Regions from separate parts of the Rummeliibacillus sp. BSL5 genome, predicted to be linked through region 3. Evidence: riboswitches for the same ligand, from Rfam matches in the RefSeq annotation. Region 3 holds a riboswitch; each other region holds the start of a gene.
The links. Region 3 has a riboswitch for S-adenosylmethionine ahead of RCJ93_RS10205 (O-acetylhomoserine aminocarboxypropyltransferase/cysteine synthase family protein). Riboswitches for the same ligand answer to the same signal wherever they lie in the genome.
Positions count from the first base shown of each region.

Region 1: it holds a riboswitch for S-adenosylmethionine, as region 3 does, so the genes downstream of both, RCJ93_RS12390 (LLM class flavin-dependent oxidoreductase) here and RCJ93_RS10205 (O-acetylhomoserine aminocarboxypropyltransferase/cysteine synthase family protein) in region 3, are expected to answer to the same signal.
Region 2: it holds a riboswitch for S-adenosylmethionine, as region 3 does, so the genes downstream of both, RCJ93_RS11395 (methionine ABC transporter ATP-binding protein) here and RCJ93_RS10205 (O-acetylhomoserine aminocarboxypropyltransferase/cysteine synthase family protein) in region 3, are expected to answer to the same signal.
Region 4: it holds a riboswitch for S-adenosylmethionine, as region 3 does, so the genes downstream of both, metK (methionine adenosyltransferase) here and RCJ93_RS10205 (O-acetylhomoserine aminocarboxypropyltransferase/cysteine synthase family protein) in region 3, are expected to answer to the same signal.

Region 1 is NZ_JAVGCV010000003.1:150,099-154,314, forward strand. It holds gene RCJ93_RS12385 (ATP-grasp domain-containing protein) at 141-1,088, opposite strand; partial or broken gene RCJ93_RS12390 (LLM class flavin-dependent oxidoreductase) at 1,081-2,160, opposite strand; SAM riboswitch class I at 2,253-2,366, opposite strand; gene RCJ93_RS12395 (SDR family oxidoreductase) at 2,626-3,387, shown strand; gene RCJ93_RS12400 (helix-turn-helix domain-containing protein) at 3,940-4,216, shown strand, end outside.
Region 2 is NZ_JAVGCV010000002.1:178,596-182,811, forward strand. It holds gene RCJ93_RS11375 (arsenate reductase family protein) at 1-300, shown strand, start outside; gene gcvH (glycine cleavage system protein GcvH) at 379-762, shown strand; gene RCJ93_RS11385 (hypothetical protein) at 851-1,192, shown strand; gene RCJ93_RS11390 (thioredoxin family protein) at 1,207-1,515, shown strand; SAM riboswitch class I at 1,572-1,677, shown strand; gene RCJ93_RS11395 (methionine ABC transporter ATP-binding protein) at 1,767-2,792, shown strand; gene RCJ93_RS11400 (methionine ABC transporter permease) at 2,782-3,450, shown strand; gene RCJ93_RS11405 (MetQ/NlpA family ABC transporter substrate-binding protein) at 3,502-4,216, shown strand, end outside.
Region 3 is NZ_JAVGCV010000001.1:2,058,635-2,062,850, forward strand. It holds gene RCJ93_RS10200 (homoserine dehydrogenase) at 1-985, opposite strand, end outside; gene RCJ93_RS10205 (O-acetylhomoserine aminocarboxypropyltransferase/cysteine synthase family protein) at 1,217-2,512, opposite strand; SAM riboswitch class I at 2,622-2,733, opposite strand; gene nfsA (oxygen-insensitive NADPH nitroreductase) at 2,910-3,641, shown strand; gene RCJ93_RS10215 (hypothetical protein) at 3,695-4,216, opposite strand, start outside.
Region 4 is NZ_JAVGCV010000001.1:18,177-22,392, forward strand. It holds gene pckA (phosphoenolpyruvate carboxykinase (ATP)) at 1-1,025, opposite strand, end outside; SAM riboswitch class I at 1,304-1,421, shown strand; gene metK (methionine adenosyltransferase) at 1,669-2,862, shown strand; gene RCJ93_RS00165 (YiaA/YiaB family protein) at 3,113-3,532, shown strand; gene RCJ93_RS00170 (gamma carbonic anhydrase) at 3,576-4,100, opposite strand.

The DNA of each region.
Region 1 (4,216 bases), on a different contig from region 3:
TCTTCTAAAAACGTTGACTTCAGATAAACCCCTAGAAAAAGCGTTAGTCCTCGCAAAGCGACTAGGAAAAAAAAACGGCCTCAGCCGTTTTTTATTGTCCAATTGATTTGATCATACGGATCCAAGATTAACTCGCTAGCCTATACAGTCACTTCCAATTTTTTAAGCTCTCCACCTAAATACTTAGCTATTTCAAGCATTCCATAAATACCTCTGTTGGCTTCCGCTTCACTGTTGTAATTGGTATTTGTATTAATATCATATGTGTAAATATGACCTTCTTTATCTTGGATAAACTCTATACCTGCGATTTTTATATCATTGGCTGCTAGCAGACGTTCATATTTCTCAAAAATAGGATGTTCAAAGCCTTCTCTAATCTGGAATTTTGCAGGTTTGGCGCTTTCTTCTCCAACAGGGCAGAAAAGATCATCAATTGCACATGCATCGGCAGGACATAATTCAAAGCCTTCAGAAGTATCCACCCGAACAGCATAAAAATACTTTCCACCAATAAATTCACTACGTGTAATAATAGACTCAGGAGACTCGATATATTCCTGCAGCAATGTAATTCCATCGACTGGTTCCTCAAAGCTATCACTATCAATATAGTTTTGCAGGGCCTCTACAGACGTAAAAAGTTGTACCCCAAGCCCTTTTCCAGCTCGGTTATGCTTTGTTATAAATTTCTTTGAGCCAAATGCCTCTGCTGCTTTCAGAATTTCTTCTCTTCCTACTGCAGCAATTGTTTTCGGTGTTTTGATGCCGTACTTCTCTAGTTCTAAGTACTGTAAGACCTTACTTACCTCTAGCTGAAGGGCACGGCTTCCATTGATCACTACTCTGCCATGGTGCTCCAACCAAGAGAGAACAGCACTTGTTAACTCTGGAGCAAATCGGTTGCCTCGTGTATGAGATGAAGCACTCATGCGATTGTAAAAAATCCCTTCAGGTGGAACAGATGTAAGATCAACTGTCCCTTTTACAAGATTCCAATCTTCATAAGGAAGTTCTAACTCTTCTAATCTTTTAAATAGATGTTCTGTCCATTCACTATTCTCATGAATTACGTATATTTTAGACATGATATTCCTGCCCCCTGCTTTTGTTTTCTATGATTGTGGACCTTAATTCTTCCACTTTCGGCATAACCTGTTTCGAAAAGCGCTCCAGTTCCTCTAGCTGTGGAGAACATTGTAATAGTAGCAAATTAACTCCTGCTTCCTCAAAGGCTATGATTTGATTCGCAATGTGCTCAGGTGTGCCAACTAAATTTGGTCGGATTCCGCGATTAGATACTGAATAATCCTGTAACTGAATTTGATGTTCAAGCTCTGACTTAGATGTAAAGTCTTTAAAGCCTACATATCCACTTAGATTGTTCACCGTTGTAATTCGCTTTAATTCTTCTTGCGCTTCTTCTTCCGTATCACGGCAAATCACATAGGCTGCCATTCAAATGGTTTTAAAGGGCTCACGACCAGCTTCTTTTCTACGCGACTTCATATCAGAAATCTTAGCCTTCGCTTCCCCTACTGTATGACCATGAATGACATAGGCATCACATAGCGATGAAATGATTTGTTTACCTTTTTCACTTTCCCCGCCAGCATATAAAATTGGATGAGGACATTGCACTGGTTTAGGCGAAAGCTTTGCTTGCTCTATTTGATAAAACTTCCCCTGATAAGAAAATGTATCTTCCGACCATAAGCCTTTCAATATTTCAATAAACTCGGCCGTTCTATCATAGCGCTCGTCATGTTCGGTAAAATCGCCGCCATATTGTTTCGCCTCTTCTGCCCACCAGCCCGAAACTACATTTAATGTGAAACGTCCCTTGCTAATATGATCAATAGTTGCCGCCATTTTTGCAGTTACAGCAGGATTATGAAATACGGGGCGAACGGCTGCCATGATCTCAATTTTTTCTGTTACTGCTGCCAAAGCTGCCGCCGTAGACCATGCCTCTAACGAATCTTGGTCAGTGCCTTTAATATCATTTAAATATAGTTCTGCGATTAATGTTGTATCATATCCCCATTTTTCTGCTGATTGAATGATTGTTTTCGCATACTCATACGTGGGTGGCATATTTTCTTCCTCTACATTTCTTAACCAACCACCAAAAATAGGCAACCAAAATCCGTACTTCATTTCTCCACTCCTTTTCCCCCTGCTATTTATACAAATAAAAAAGTCTCCTCCCGAGATAGGGAAAGAGACTTTTAACAAAACAAGTTTGTCTTCTCCTATCTTCCAAGCTATATGCCTGATGGAATTAGCACAGTATTCTACTACATTAGTAGAACCTGTTGCTGAGGTTTCAAAGGGCCATGTCCCTCCACCTCTCTGGATAGATCGAATTATTTGATTTTTGAAATTTCAACTTAAAATGAATATTACCCATAATATGAACCATTGTCAATAGATTATGCCATTAATTCTTACTAAGTTAATAAGAAAAGGAGGTTTATTAAATTTTCTTAGCCTTTGAACGATGTTAATCCCTATAGTAAGTGGGTAGTATTAGGATATACTACCATGGGCTACTGAAAAATTGTCAGTACAGCATACTGTATTTTTATCAGAATCACATGCTATTAGAAAAGAGGAATTACATTGAAACTTTCAGGAAATACAATCCTTATCACAGGCGGAAGTTCTGGAATTGGCTTAGCTTTTGCAGAACGATTTTTAAAAGCAGGAAACAAAGTCATCGTTACAGGACGGAGAGAAAATGTTCTTCAGCAGGCAAAAGAAAAGTTCCCAGAGCTGATCATTCATCAAAGCGATGTAAGCATGGAATCTGAGCGCATTTCCCTATTCGAATGGGTAACAGAAAACTATCCCGAAGTGAATGTGTTAGTGAACAACGCAGGAATGCAACAACGCTTTAACATATTAAAGGCAGATGCAAAGAACGATTGGGCTTATTTCAATCAAGAAATCACCACCAACATTGAAGCGCCATTCCATATGACCATGCTTTTTGTACCCTATTTCGCTAAAAAAGAAGAAGCTACTTTTATCAACATTACATCTGGGTTAGCTTTTACCCCGATGGTCATCGCGCCAATCTATTCAGCTACGAAGGCAGCATTCCACTCCTTTACGATGAGCTTGCGTCACCAGCTTGCCGAAACAGGTATAGAAGTGATTGAAGTTGCCCCTCCAGCAGTCAACACAGATCTAGGCGGTGCCGGACTGCATACAAATGGTGAGCCATTAGATGAATTCGCAGATGGCATTTTCAAGGGCTTACGAGAAGGCAAACAAGAAATCGGGTACGGCTCTTCCGTTGAACGGCTCCGCATGCCACGAGATAAGTCAGATGAGCATGTAGCCAATATGTATAATGCCATGAAACATACAATTGAATAACATGCTTGAATAAAAAAACTCGCCACAATCGGCGAGTTTTTTTCTGTACCATTGGTAAACCAATCCTTCAAATTATTTTAAGAATCACGGACATGAGTACAGATCGAAAACCGTTTACTTCATAGAATACTAATGTGTGAGATACACAATAACAAAAGAGCGGTAAACAGCACGACAAACAAGATGCTCTAGCGAAAACAAAAATAGTTACTACTGGAGAAGCATTATCTAATCGCATTCAATACGTAGTAAATGATTTTGTAAGAATTAAAGCAGTATCTAATAAAATACGTGGTCGTGATAACGCTCTTGCACAAAACATTTAAAAAAATGTATAAACAATGTCAACCCATTCATTCAAATACCATCTCATCCCATTCAGATTATCATCTTATGTAAAATAAATTCGCATCTCACACATTAAATTGAGGAATGTACAACAAATTGTTGTACATTCTTCTTTATATTGTAAACAAAAATATTTTTTATTTTATGTCCCCTTTTCCCTACTTTCTTCTATTTACTTTATAAAAGCAGAAAGAAGGAAAAAACATGGCACGTTTTGAATATTTAGCACCTTATACATCTTTTACAACTGTACAAGAAATGGACGAGCAAGTGGAACAACACATCCGCAAGCATTACTACAATTTGACCCCATCCGATAAGGCCGTTCTCTATAAAATGGCTTCGCATGCATTGGATTATCCAGGTGCCTGCCACTTAAAGGCACAAACAATTTCAAGTGCTTTAGGCATTTCTGTAAGAACTGTGTTCCGCACGCTCAAACGTTTAGAAGAGTTACAGATTATCAAACGCATCCAAACAA
Region 2 (4,216 bases), on a different contig from region 3:
TGGCTGCTGAATCACAATATTCCATTTACGGAGCGTCACATTGTTGAAAGTACGCCTTCTGCGGAAGAAATTAAATCTTTTTGGAAGCTTAGTGGCTTGCCGCTGAAAAAGTTCTTTAACACCTCTGGGAAGAAATATCGTGAACTTGAGCTGAAAGATCGTCTAAAGGATATGAGCGAGGAAGACCAGCTTGCATTGCTTGCGTCAGACGGTATGCTTCTAAAGAGACCTATCGTTACAGATGGTCAAAAAATCACCTTAGGTTTTAAAGAAGAAGATTTTGAAAATACATGGAAGTAGCTTATAGAATTGCTTGTTTTTAGATAAGGATTATGTCAAAATTAATATGAATATAAATACATATTTGGAGGGGTAGAAATGAGTAATATTCCAGCAAGTTTGCGTTATTCAGAAGAGCATGAATGGGTGAAAACAGAAGACGGTAAAGTACGCATCGGCATTACAGAGTTCGCACAATCTGAACTTGGCGATATCGTATTCGTAGAACTTCCAGAAGTAGGCGACGAAATCGTAGCAGACGAACCATTTGGTAGTGTTGAATCTGTTAAAACAGTTTCAGAATTATACGCGCCAATCTCAGGTAAAGTAGTTGAAATCAATGGAGAGTTAGAAGACAGCCCTGAATTCGTTAACGAATCACCATATGAAAAAGCATGGATGGTTGTTGTAGAACCTTCAGATTCATCTCAAATCGATGCGCTATTATCTGCTGAACAATACGGCGAATTAATCGAAGAATAATCTTATTCAAGCGCCTCACTATTCTGTGTTGGCGCTTTTTATATCAACTGAGAATATCGTCTGACTATCCAATGAGGAGGTGCGGGCATTGCCTGATAAAGTGCTTATAGTAGAGGGAAGGCAGGATAAGCTTCAAATAGCACCTCTATTGACAGAAAGCATTCCAATTATATGCACCAATGGAACGATTAGCGCAAGCAAGCTAGAAGAGTTGCTAACCCCTTACGAACAATATGATTTATACACATTATTCGATGAAGATTACTCAGGCGACCGCTTGCGGGCACTGATGAAAAAAGAGTATCCAGAGGCATATCATTTGCGTACACTCTCCTTATATAGACAGGTAGAAACGACTCCAAGAAAATATTTGGCAAGGGTCTTGTTAGCAGCAGATTTCGAAATTGACCCTGCTTATTTTATAGAATAGGGATGATCCAATCGATGCAAGAATGGTCAATTGAAGAATGGGAAAACACGAAAAAAAGCGGCCAATTGTGCGCTTTTTATCTCTATACGCCCATGTGTGGTACATGCATGGTTGCCTCTAAAATGATGGAGGTCATCCAGCAGACATTCCCACAAATCCCAATGGGCAAAATCAATTTGAATTATGCTGAAGAACTGGCATATGAATATCAGGTGGAAAGTGTTCCTTGCCTGTTAATCGCTGAAGATGGTGAAGTGCATGACAAAATATACGCTTTTCAGTCTGTGTCATATTTGTTTGAAAAGTTTCAAAAAAAGGATTGACGAACAAAATTCAGCATGGTAAAGTAACTAGCATAACCTAATTAAATATTGCGTTGCTCTTATTAAGAGAGGTGGAGGGAAGTGCCCTATGAAGCCCGGCAACCGTCACAGTTTGTGATATGGTGCCAATTCACACAAAGTGTAAACTTTGGAAGATGAGAGAACGGTTTTCGTATAAATACAATACGTAAGGCCTTTCTGTTTATCTTTAACAGAAAGGCCTTATTTTTTTTGATGAAAGGGGTTTGGCTATGATTCTCTTAAAGAATGTACTAAAAAAATATAAAACAGCAAGTGGATCCCTTACAGCTGTCCAAGATGCCAATTTGACGATCAGAAAAGGTGAAATATTTGGAATTATCGGTTACAGCGGTGCTGGTAAGAGTACAATGATTCGTTTGTTAAACGGGTTGGAAAAACCGACTTCAGGCACCGTACAAGTGAGCGGGTACGATATATCCACCATTAAGGGAAAAGAGCTGAGACAGGCAAGACAGAAGATCAGCATGATATTCCAGCATTTCAACCTGCTATGGTCGCGGACTGTGGAAGAAAATATCGCCTTCCCTCTTGAAATAGCGGGCGTTGGAAAAGAGGCACGCCAAAAGCGAGTAAGCGAATTAGTTGAAATGGTTGGCTTAAAGGGAAGAGAGAAAGCCTATCCATCCCAATTGTCAGGTGGGCAAAAACAGCGCGTAGGTATTGCAAGGGCATTAGCCAATAATCCAGAAGTGTTGCTTTGTGACGAAGCAACCTCAGCGCTTGATCCGGAAACAACAGATGCGATCCTAGATTTGCTTTTAGACATTAATGAAAAGCTGGGCATTACAGTTGTGCTTATTACACACGAAATGCATGTTATCCGCAAAATCTGTCATCGAGTGGCCGTGATGGAGGCTGGACAAATCGTAGAGCAAGGTAATGTTCTAGAAGTGTTCCAATCGCCAAAAGCAGACATCACAAAAAAATTCGTTTCTCAGGTAACAGAATCGGCAGAACATAAAGAATCGATTTCACAAATGCTGGATGATCCAAACAGCCAATTAATTCAGCTGACATTTGTCGGCAAGAAAGCTGAGCAGCCAGTGATTTCACATCTGATTCGCACATTCGATGTGGATGTAAATATTGTGCACGGAAATATTTCCGCTACCAAAAGCGGTCCATATGGCACACTGATCGTTCGCATTGCAGGCAATGAAGAAAATATAAATAAAGCCATTAAATACTTAGATGGGGAAGACGTTAAATCGGAGGTGATCCAACATGCTAACTAAGTTATTTCCAAATGTGGATTGGCTAGCAATGTGGGAAGCAACACAGGAAACTATTTATATGACAGTAGTCTCAACTGTGTTCACCTTTGTCATTGGACTTTTATTAGGAATTATCCTATTTTTGAGCAGTCCCAATCAATTATGGGCAAATAAACTAGTCAATTGGCTGACCGGATCAGTCGTGAATATTTTCCGCTCTATTCCATTTATTATCCTGGTCATCCTCCTTATCCCATTTACTAACATGCTATTGGGAACGATTCGAGGAGCGAACGCAGCATTGCCGGCATTAATTATCGGTGCTGCACCTTTCTACGCGAGACTAGTATTGATTTCTTTCCGGGAGATTGATAAAGGGGTGATCGAGGCAGTCAGATCTATGGGCGCTAAAACAAGCACATTGATTTGGAAAGTCTTAATCCCAGAATCATGGCCAGCTTTAATCTCTGGCATTACAGTGACAGCTGTAGCATTAGTCGGCTATACAGCAATGGCGGGCATCATTGGAGCAGGAGGCCTAGGCGACTTAGCCTTTTTAGATGGATTCCAACGTAGCCGTACCGACGTCGTATTCGTTGCCACTGTGTTTATATTAGTCATCGTGTTTGTTATCCAAATAGTGGGTGACTTTATTACAGCAAGGCTTGATAAACGATAATTTGGTTGAACCGTTCAGACGTTCACATAAAACGAAAGGGAGTTATGAAAAATGAAGAAACTTGTAGCAGGAATTCTTACCGCATCGTTGGCACTTAGCCTAGCAGCATGCGGAAACAAAGACAAAGCAGCATCAGACAAAGAATTGGTAGTGGGTGCATCTAATACGCCTCATGCCATCATTTTGGAAAAAGCGAAGCCAATTCTTAAAAAAGAAGGCATTGATTTGAAGATTGAAAAATATCAAGATTATGTGTTGCCAAACAAAGATTTAGATAATGGTGATCTTGATGCCAACTACTTCCAACACATTCCGTATCTTGAAGAGCAAATGAAAGATAATAACTATGATTTTGCGATTGCCGGCAAAATTCACATCGAACCAATCGGCGTCTATTCACAAAAATATAAATCACTTGATAAGTTGCCAGATGGAGCGACTATTCTAATCTCCAACTCTGTGACTGACCAAGGTCGTACACTTCAATTGCTTCAAGCAAACAAGTTGATTACGCTTAAAAAAGGTGTAGATCCTACTAAAGCAGTCATTAAAGATATTGATGAAAATCCGAAACACTTAAAAATCGATGGCGGCACTGCACCTGAAATGCTAGTGCAAATGTACAAAAACGGGGAAGGCGATGCAGTTGTCATCAACTCTAATTTCGCCATTGATGCTGGTTTAGTCCCAACAAAAGACGCTATTGCTATTGAAAGCTCTGATTCACCATATGTAAACGTAGTAGCAGTGAAGAAGAAAAATAAAG
Region 3 (4,216 bases):
AAATTGAAATAGCAGTTTTAGTCTTTGTTAGCATATCTCCATAATCTTCCACCATCACGCTCGCAGTCGGAAGCATTCCCGCTCCTGGCCCTACAAGTGTTACGGTGCCTAGCAGATCCGCCTCAATGGCAACAGCGTTGTTTACTTCCTCAATTGAATAGAGAGGGTGACTCTGATCTATGAGCTCAGGTCTAACTGTCGCATGCACCTCGCCTGTTTTATAATTTTTTTGGACTAGTGCAATATGTCGGTAGCGCATGCCTTTTTCAGTTGCTTCTTTTACTTGTTGGGATGTGATTTCATTAATACCTTGTACTTTTACATCCTTCCAATCTGGCTGCTCTTTAAATGCTAGTTCACTGAGGATCATTAGTTTTCGAAAAGCATCTTGGCCTGATATATCGTTATAAGGATCTGCTTCAGCGTAGCCTAATTTCTGTGCATCTTCTAAAGCTTCCTCAAATGCCATTCCTCTGGCACGCATTTGGGTCAATATGTAATTGGATGTTCCATTTAATATACCTTGAATGCGCTGGACCTCATTGACACGAAGCAGATTTTGCATCGTTTTTATAACAGGAACGCCGCCTGCAACTGTTGCATCAAAACCTACCTGCACTCCCTGTTTCGCTGCTTTTTCCTGAAGTGATTTACCATGCTTAGAAAACATCACTTTATTAGCGGTGATAACGTTGCATCCCTTTTCAATAAGGCGGTCAAGGTATTGATATGCAGGTTCCTCTCCTACAATTGCTTCGAAAACAACATCAAGATTCGGAATATCCAGGATTTCCTCTATTTGATTTGTCAGCAACTCTTTAGCAGCGTGAGGACGTGGCTTATTCGGATTGCTTACGAGGATTTTTGCTACTTCTAGGTCGACACCTAGCATCCGTTTCAATTGACTGCGCTTTTCTGTTAATATGCGATAGACCCCCTGGCCAACTGTACCGAAACCTAATATAGCAACCTTTACCTTTTTCAAAAAACCGCCTCCATTCTCTTAATCAATTAATCTACATACTGATGATTTTAGCTTACACAGAGTATGTTTACAAGATAATTCCTCCCATAAAAGACATATGTATTTACAGTGTGTTCATTCAATTCAAAATGAAAAGAGTGACAAGACAATCCATCACTCTTTTCTTTATTTATTTAAAAATCTTAGGAAATGCTGCTATTTCCCTGAGGCGAAGTGAAACTCATTAACAAATTATTTTGCTGCAACTTTTGGGCTTACCTTTGTGAATGCTTCTTCTAGTGCAGAGATGATATCATCGATTGCTTCTAACCCAATAGATAAGCGAATTAATTCCTCTGGCACGCCTGATTTTTTCAACTCTTCACTGTTTAATTGTTGATGAGTAGTAGAGGCTGGATGAATAATCAATGAGCGGGCATCTCCTACATTTGCCACGTGGCAGAACAATTCGACATTGTCGATAAATTCGCGTCCAGCATCTCTGCCCCCTTTAATTCCAAATGTAAGAACAGAGCCATAACCATTCTTTAGATATTTTTTGGCAAGAGGAGCGAATTCGCTATCAGAGAAGCCGTTGTATCCTACCCATTCCACCTGAGGATGCTGACGTAAGTATTCAGCTACCTTTCTAGCATTTTCATTATGATAAGGCACACGAAGATGCAGTGTTTCAAGACCCTGTAATAACTGGAAGGCAGCATCTGGGCTAAGCGTTGGCCCAAAGTCGCGCAGCAATTGTACGCGCAGGCGTGTAGTGAAAGCTGCATTACTCACATCAATGCCATATCGGATGCCATGATAGGATTCATCTCTTTCTGTATAGTCAGGGAATTTACCTCGTGTCCAATCAAACTTGCCTGCATCCACCACAACACCACCGATTGTCGTACCGTGCCCGCCAATCCACTTAGTCGCAGAGTGAATCACAATATCAGCACCATATTCGATAGGATTGCATCCAATCGGTGATGCAAATGTATTGTCGATGATTAGAGGGATTTCGTGTCGATGGGCAACATCCGCAATACTTTCGATATCTGCTACTGAAAGACTAGGATTACCAATCGTTTCAACATAAATCGCTTTTGTATTTTTTTGGATTGCACCTTCAAAATCTTCAAGCTTCCGTTCATCTACAAATGTAGTATTGATTCCGTATCGTGGCAAAGTATTGGCAAATAAATTGTACGTTCCTCCATATACACTCGCAGCTGAAACTATATGATCACCAGCACGCGCTATATTTAAAATAGAAAATGAAATGGCCGCCATGCCTGATGATAAAGCAACCGCTGCTGTTCCACCTTCAAGCAGGGCTACTCGTTTTTCAAAGACATCAACAGTAGGATTCATGATTCGAGAATAAATGTTACCTGGCTCTTCCAAGGCGAATAATTTCCTTGCATGCTCTGTATCATTAAACCTATAGGCTGTAGTTCGGTATACCGGCACTGCAATTGCACCAGTTGTAGGATCAGGCGTTTGGCCTCCACGTACTGCTAAAGTCTCTTTACGAAATTCTGTCATTCTAATTCCCCCTAATATAGTTTGAGATGGAAATCTGAGGCATGTGGCAAGGATTTTCCAAAAGAAAAACCCTTCTTCACATAAGAAGAGGGTCATTAGCATTTTCCTCCCCTTATCTGTCAGATCCGCAATAAAGAATCTGTAGGAATTAGCACCATGTAAGATAACTTACTGGTTGCCGGGCATCGCAGGGCCTTTCCCTCCGCCACTCTTGATAAAGGTAATTTATTCTGTTCCATCTTGTTGTTGTAAGTATAGGTATTGCATTTTAAAAAGTCAATACTATTTTTTGATATTTCTAAATATTACATACAAGCGGATTCGTTTCGCTAGTCATTTCCTACAATTTCTCCTATAGTTAATTAAAGAAATCCACAAAATAGGAGTTGTTCTACAGATGGTTAAAGATTTATTGCGTAGCCATTCATCTGTTCGAAAATATACAGGTGAAGAGATACCAAAAGAGGTTGTACGAGATTTAATTGAAACAGCACAAATGGCTGCTACCTCACATTTCATCCAAGCATACAGTGTCATCTGGGTAACTGATGCTGACAAAAAGAAAAAATTAGGCGAGCTCTCTAACAATGAGTTCCAATTCAAAACAGCAGGTGCTTCTTTCTTATTCTGCGTTGACTTCAAGCGTTTGGAGGCTGCCGGCAAAAAGCAAGGTGTAGAAATTGTGGCTGATTCTGCTGAAAACCTTCTTGCAGGCGTAGCCGACGTAGCGCTATTTGCACAAAACTTTGTTATTGCTGCTGAATCAGAAGGATACGGTATTTGTTATATTGGCGGTGCGCGTAATAACCCAGCTGAGATCAGCGAATTATTCAATCTGCCTGAACACGTTTTCCCTATGTTCGCCATGACAATCGGAAAACCGACGAAAAGAAATGAAACAAAACCAAGACTTCCACTGGATGCCGTGCTGCATGAAAATAGCTATGATGAAGAAAAATACGATACATTACTTGATGAATATGATGCGACATTAGAAGAATACTACCAACATCGTTCATCGAATCAAAAAATGTCGAATTGGACAAAACAAATGGCTGATTTCTTAGTTGAACAGCGTCGTCCATTTATCAAAGACTTTCTTGCAACCAAAGGATTTACTTGGAAATAGAAAAAAGCTCTATAAGGTTTTTGGCTTTCGTCTACCTTATAGAGCTTTTTTAATTATTTTTCTTCGATTCCCTCTATAACCATTTCTTTTACTGGTAAAAAGACTTCGCTTGAATTCACATATTTCAGCTTTACAGTGTCACCTTCTTTCAGATAGACGGCGAGAGGAGCCACTTCTGAACTCACAATATAATTTTCTTTATTATCTAGCAAGAAGGAAACAGTAGTGAAATCCCCATTCTTTTCTTTATAAACGCGGACTACTTTTCCTTGAGCTTCTTTTTCTTCTGCTGCAGATGTTCCTTTTAACGAACTGTTGCCAATTCGGGAGATAATTGTTTTATATTGCCTTAATGCTTCATTTGGAGTTGCTGCAGATACTGAAAGTTCAGGCCTTGCTGCAGACACAATCGAGTAATTTTGCAGGAAGCCATTGGAATCTAATACTGGTACAAGCCAGCTAGCTTCACCGTAAAAATTGTAGATAATCGGCATAGAAGCACGCCATTTTTTCTCAATGAATTTTTTCTCAATGATTTGAATAGCACCCTGTGAATCCATATAGGATTCTTCTTT
Region 4 (4,216 bases), 2.0 Mb from region 3:
ATTGTTTTAGGGTGACCACCTACAGATGGACTTGCAATATTTTCGATATTTTGGATTGGGTATGCAGCACGTGTATTTTGAGTTAATGTAGTATCATCATAGTCAGGTATACGTGTTTCTGGATCAATCGTTACATTCTCAAGCACTGTGCCAAATTTGATAGCATTATAGATTTCAGGTTCTTTTTCAGCAGAAAGGTTGACTGTTTTCGCATAGCAGCCTCCTTCAATATTGAATACTCCATTGTCTGACCAGCCGTGCTCATCATCACCAATTAATTTGCGATTGCTGTCAGCAGATAAAGTCGTTTTACCTGTACCGGATAGGCCGAAGAATAATGCTACATCGCCTGATTCACCAACATTTGCAGAGCAGTGCATAGACAGAATACCTTGTTGTGGTAATAGGTAATTCATAATGCCGAAGATTGATTTTTTCATTTCGCCAGCATATTCTGTGCCGCCGATTAAAATAATGCGTTTTTCTAGAGATACGAGAATGAATGTTTCAGAAGATGTTCCGTCTACTGCTGGATCAGCTTTAAAGGTAGGAGCAGAAACAATAGTGAAATCTGCTTCATGTTCTTCTAATTCTTCAGCTGTAGGGCGGATGAATAATTGATGTGCAAATAAATTATGCCATGCGAATTCGTTCACAACACGAATGCCAAGACGGGATGAAGGGTCAGCACCCGCAAATCCTTTGAAAACAAAAATTTCTTCTTTTTCTTTTAAATAGTCTACTACTTTCGTATATAATGAATCGAAAACTTCTGAAGAAATAGGTTGATTGATTTTGCCCCAATCAATTTTGTCTTTAGAGGATTCTTCTTCTACCATAAATTTATCTTTAGGAGAACGTCCTGTATATTTGCCAGTTACTGCGCGAACAGCACCATCTACCGTTAAGATTGCTTCTCCACGTGAAGTTGCTTTTTCCACTAATTGTGGAACTGAAAGCTGTTCTAAAATATTGCGCCCTTGTAATAAATCATTCAGTTCATTCGCAATTTCTACTGAATTCATCTGTGTACGTACCATCCTTTTTATATTATTACCCTTGCTAAGTGGGTGAGTATTAATCATTTCGAGAATTAGTATAACACATTAAGCGTATTAGTCTATACTAATAACTCGTTATTTTTTAAAAGTTTTCTATATAAATTAATTCATTAATTTACTTTACGAAAACGCTTAACTACATCACACAACAAAATTCATCAAAAATCAACTTTTTTCTTTATTTTTCATCGAAAATTTGACTTTCTTGTTCAATTCGCTTACTATATGCTATAGAACGGATACTCTTATCCCGAGCTGGTGGAGGGTCAGGCCCTAAGAAACCCGGCAACCTGCATTTTATCAAGTGTTAAATGTGCTGGTGCTAATCTGATGCAAGGAATATTCCTTGAACGATAAGAGTGAAAGGTGCTTACGAAACATATCCTTTCCTCATTGTGCGAATGAGCGAAAGGTTTTTTTGTGTAAAAATTGAGGCAAATTGATTTTGTTTCATATTAATATATAGCATGTATGTAAGGGCACTTTCTATATCCTCGTGTTTAAAAAGCAGCTAAAGCTTGGCGTTTAATCCATTTAAACGGACATGGGTAATGAGTACCGTATCACTTTCGAGAGGATCTCGTTGATTTAGGAGGAAACCAACCAAATGACTAACAGAAGATTATTTACTTCAGAAAGCGTAACAGAAGGACATCCAGATAAAATTTGTGACCAAATTTCGGATGCCATTTTAGATGCCATTATTGCAAAAGACCCGAATGCGCGAGTTGCATGTGAAACAACTGTCACAACAGGCCTTGTCCTTGTTGCAGGAGAAGTGACGACTTCAACATACGTTGACATCAAAGGAATTGTAAGAGATACAGTAGCTGAAATTGGTTACACACGCGGTAAATACGGTTTCGATGCAGAAAACCTAGCAGTACTTGTAGCAATTGGCGAACAATCACCTGATATTGCACAAGGTGTAGACCAAGCACTGGAAGCTCGTGAAGGAAAAATGTCAGATGCAGATATCGAAGCAATTGGTGCAGGGGACCAAGGGTTGATGTTCGGCTATGCTTGCAATGAAACACCTGAGTTAATGCCGCTTCCAATCAGCTTAGCGCACAAATTGGCACGTCGTTTAACAGAGGTTCGCAAGACTGGTCAACTTGCATACTTGCGTCCGGATGGAAAAACACAAGTAACAATTGAGTATGATGAAAACAACCATCCAGTGCGTGTGGATACAATTGTTATCTCAACTCAACATGATGAAGATGTAACCTTAGAACAAATTCAACAAGATCTTAAATCAACAGTAATCAATAATGTAGTGCCAGCTGAATTACTGGATGAAAACACAAAATACTTCATTAACCCAACAGGCCGCTTTGTAATTGGTGGACCAAAAGGGGATGCAGGTCTTACAGGTCGCAAAATCATCGTCGACACATACGGTGGGTATGCGCGTCATGGCGGCGGTGCATTCTCAGGGAAAGATGCAACAAAAGTGGACCGATCTGGAGCATATGCAGCACGTTATGTAGCTAAAAATATTGTAGCTGCAGGCTTAGCAGAGCGCGCAGAAGTTCAATTAGCATATGCGATCGGTGTAGCTCAGCCAGTTTCTATCTCTGTAGACACATTTGGTACAGGAAAGGTCACAGAAAGCGAATTAGTAGAAGCCGTGCGTGAGACATTTGATTTGCGTCCTGCAGGCATTATTAAAATGCTTGATCTTCGCCGTCCAATCTATAAACAAACAGCGGCTTATGGGCACTTCGGTCGTGTTGATTTAAATGTACCTTGGGAAAATACAGATAAAGCTGAAGAATTGAAAGCTAAGTTTAAATAAATTGAATTCATACTATGGAGGTTTTTCCTCCATGAAGCGATAAGCTGATTCTTATGAGAACCCTGTCACATTTGTGATAGGGTTTTTTGTTTTTATTCTCCATTATTCTTAATAGGGTGTGAACAAACCATTCTTTAAAAATAAAATGAAGACAAAATAAAAACCGTGCACACAGAGATGAATATAATTTCGGTTCATAACCTTTTCTCTCTTTGAATAAGTTAATAAGAAGTTCAAGGAGGAGAGATGGTTGAAAACAAATGAATTCTTTTTTCTCACATGGGCTGCTTTTTTAACCGGCTTTGGTTTTGTCTTAGTTGCGATTTGGAATACAGATTGGCAACTTGTTGAGCGAGGATTCTATACTATTTTGTTGGGGTGGATTACTTTTTCTGCTTTTTCACTTGTAAAGACAATTCGCGATCGGCACGACGGAATTAAAGTAACAAAAGAATATTTGCTCCTTTGTTATTTATCAACGATTGCTTCATTTGGAATAGGGATGATAAGTGTTTGGAATACAGAATGGGAGCTTGTCGAAAAGGGATACTATTGGTTAGGGATCATATTTGTCTTATACACCTCTTTCGCGCTATCAAAGGAAATTCGTGACAGACAATATGGTAAGTCACTCAAAGGCAACATCAATGGAGAGGAACAAGAAGAATAAAAGTAAAGAGATGGCCTCCCTTTTGAGAGAAGCCATCTTTTTATTATCTTTCTGAATTTTGTTGGACAGATTTATAGAATTGGCCCTTTTCATGATATTCGTTGATAATGCGGACCATGTCTTTTTTATCTTCATCAGTTAATTCCCGTACAACTTTAGCTGGTCGTCCGAAAGCCATCGTATTCGGAGGTATTACTTTGCCTTGTGTCACAAGGCTTCCTGCCCCGATGAATGCTCCCTCGCCAATTTCTGCGCCGTCTAAAACAATGGATGCCATACCTATAAGCGCACCTTTTTTTACATGACAGCTATGTAGTGTCACTTGATGGCCAATTGTTACCTCATCTTCAAGGACAAGCGGTCGGCCGGGACTTTGGTGTAAACAGCACAAATCTTGTACATTCACTTTACTTCCAATAATAGTAGGGGATACATCACCTCTAATCACTGTGTTATAAAATACAGATGAGTGTGGTCCAATTGTCACATCGCCAGTGATAACGACATGATCTCCTATGAAAACAGAAGGATCGATATTAGGTTTTTTGTCGTGATAAGAGTAAATCATCGAAAATTCGCCTCATTTCAAGCTATGATGTTATTAATATCGTAACAAATGGTAGATTGGAAGGAAACTGAAATCTGTAAAATACGTTAAAATAGAGTGATACGACAATCAGTGAA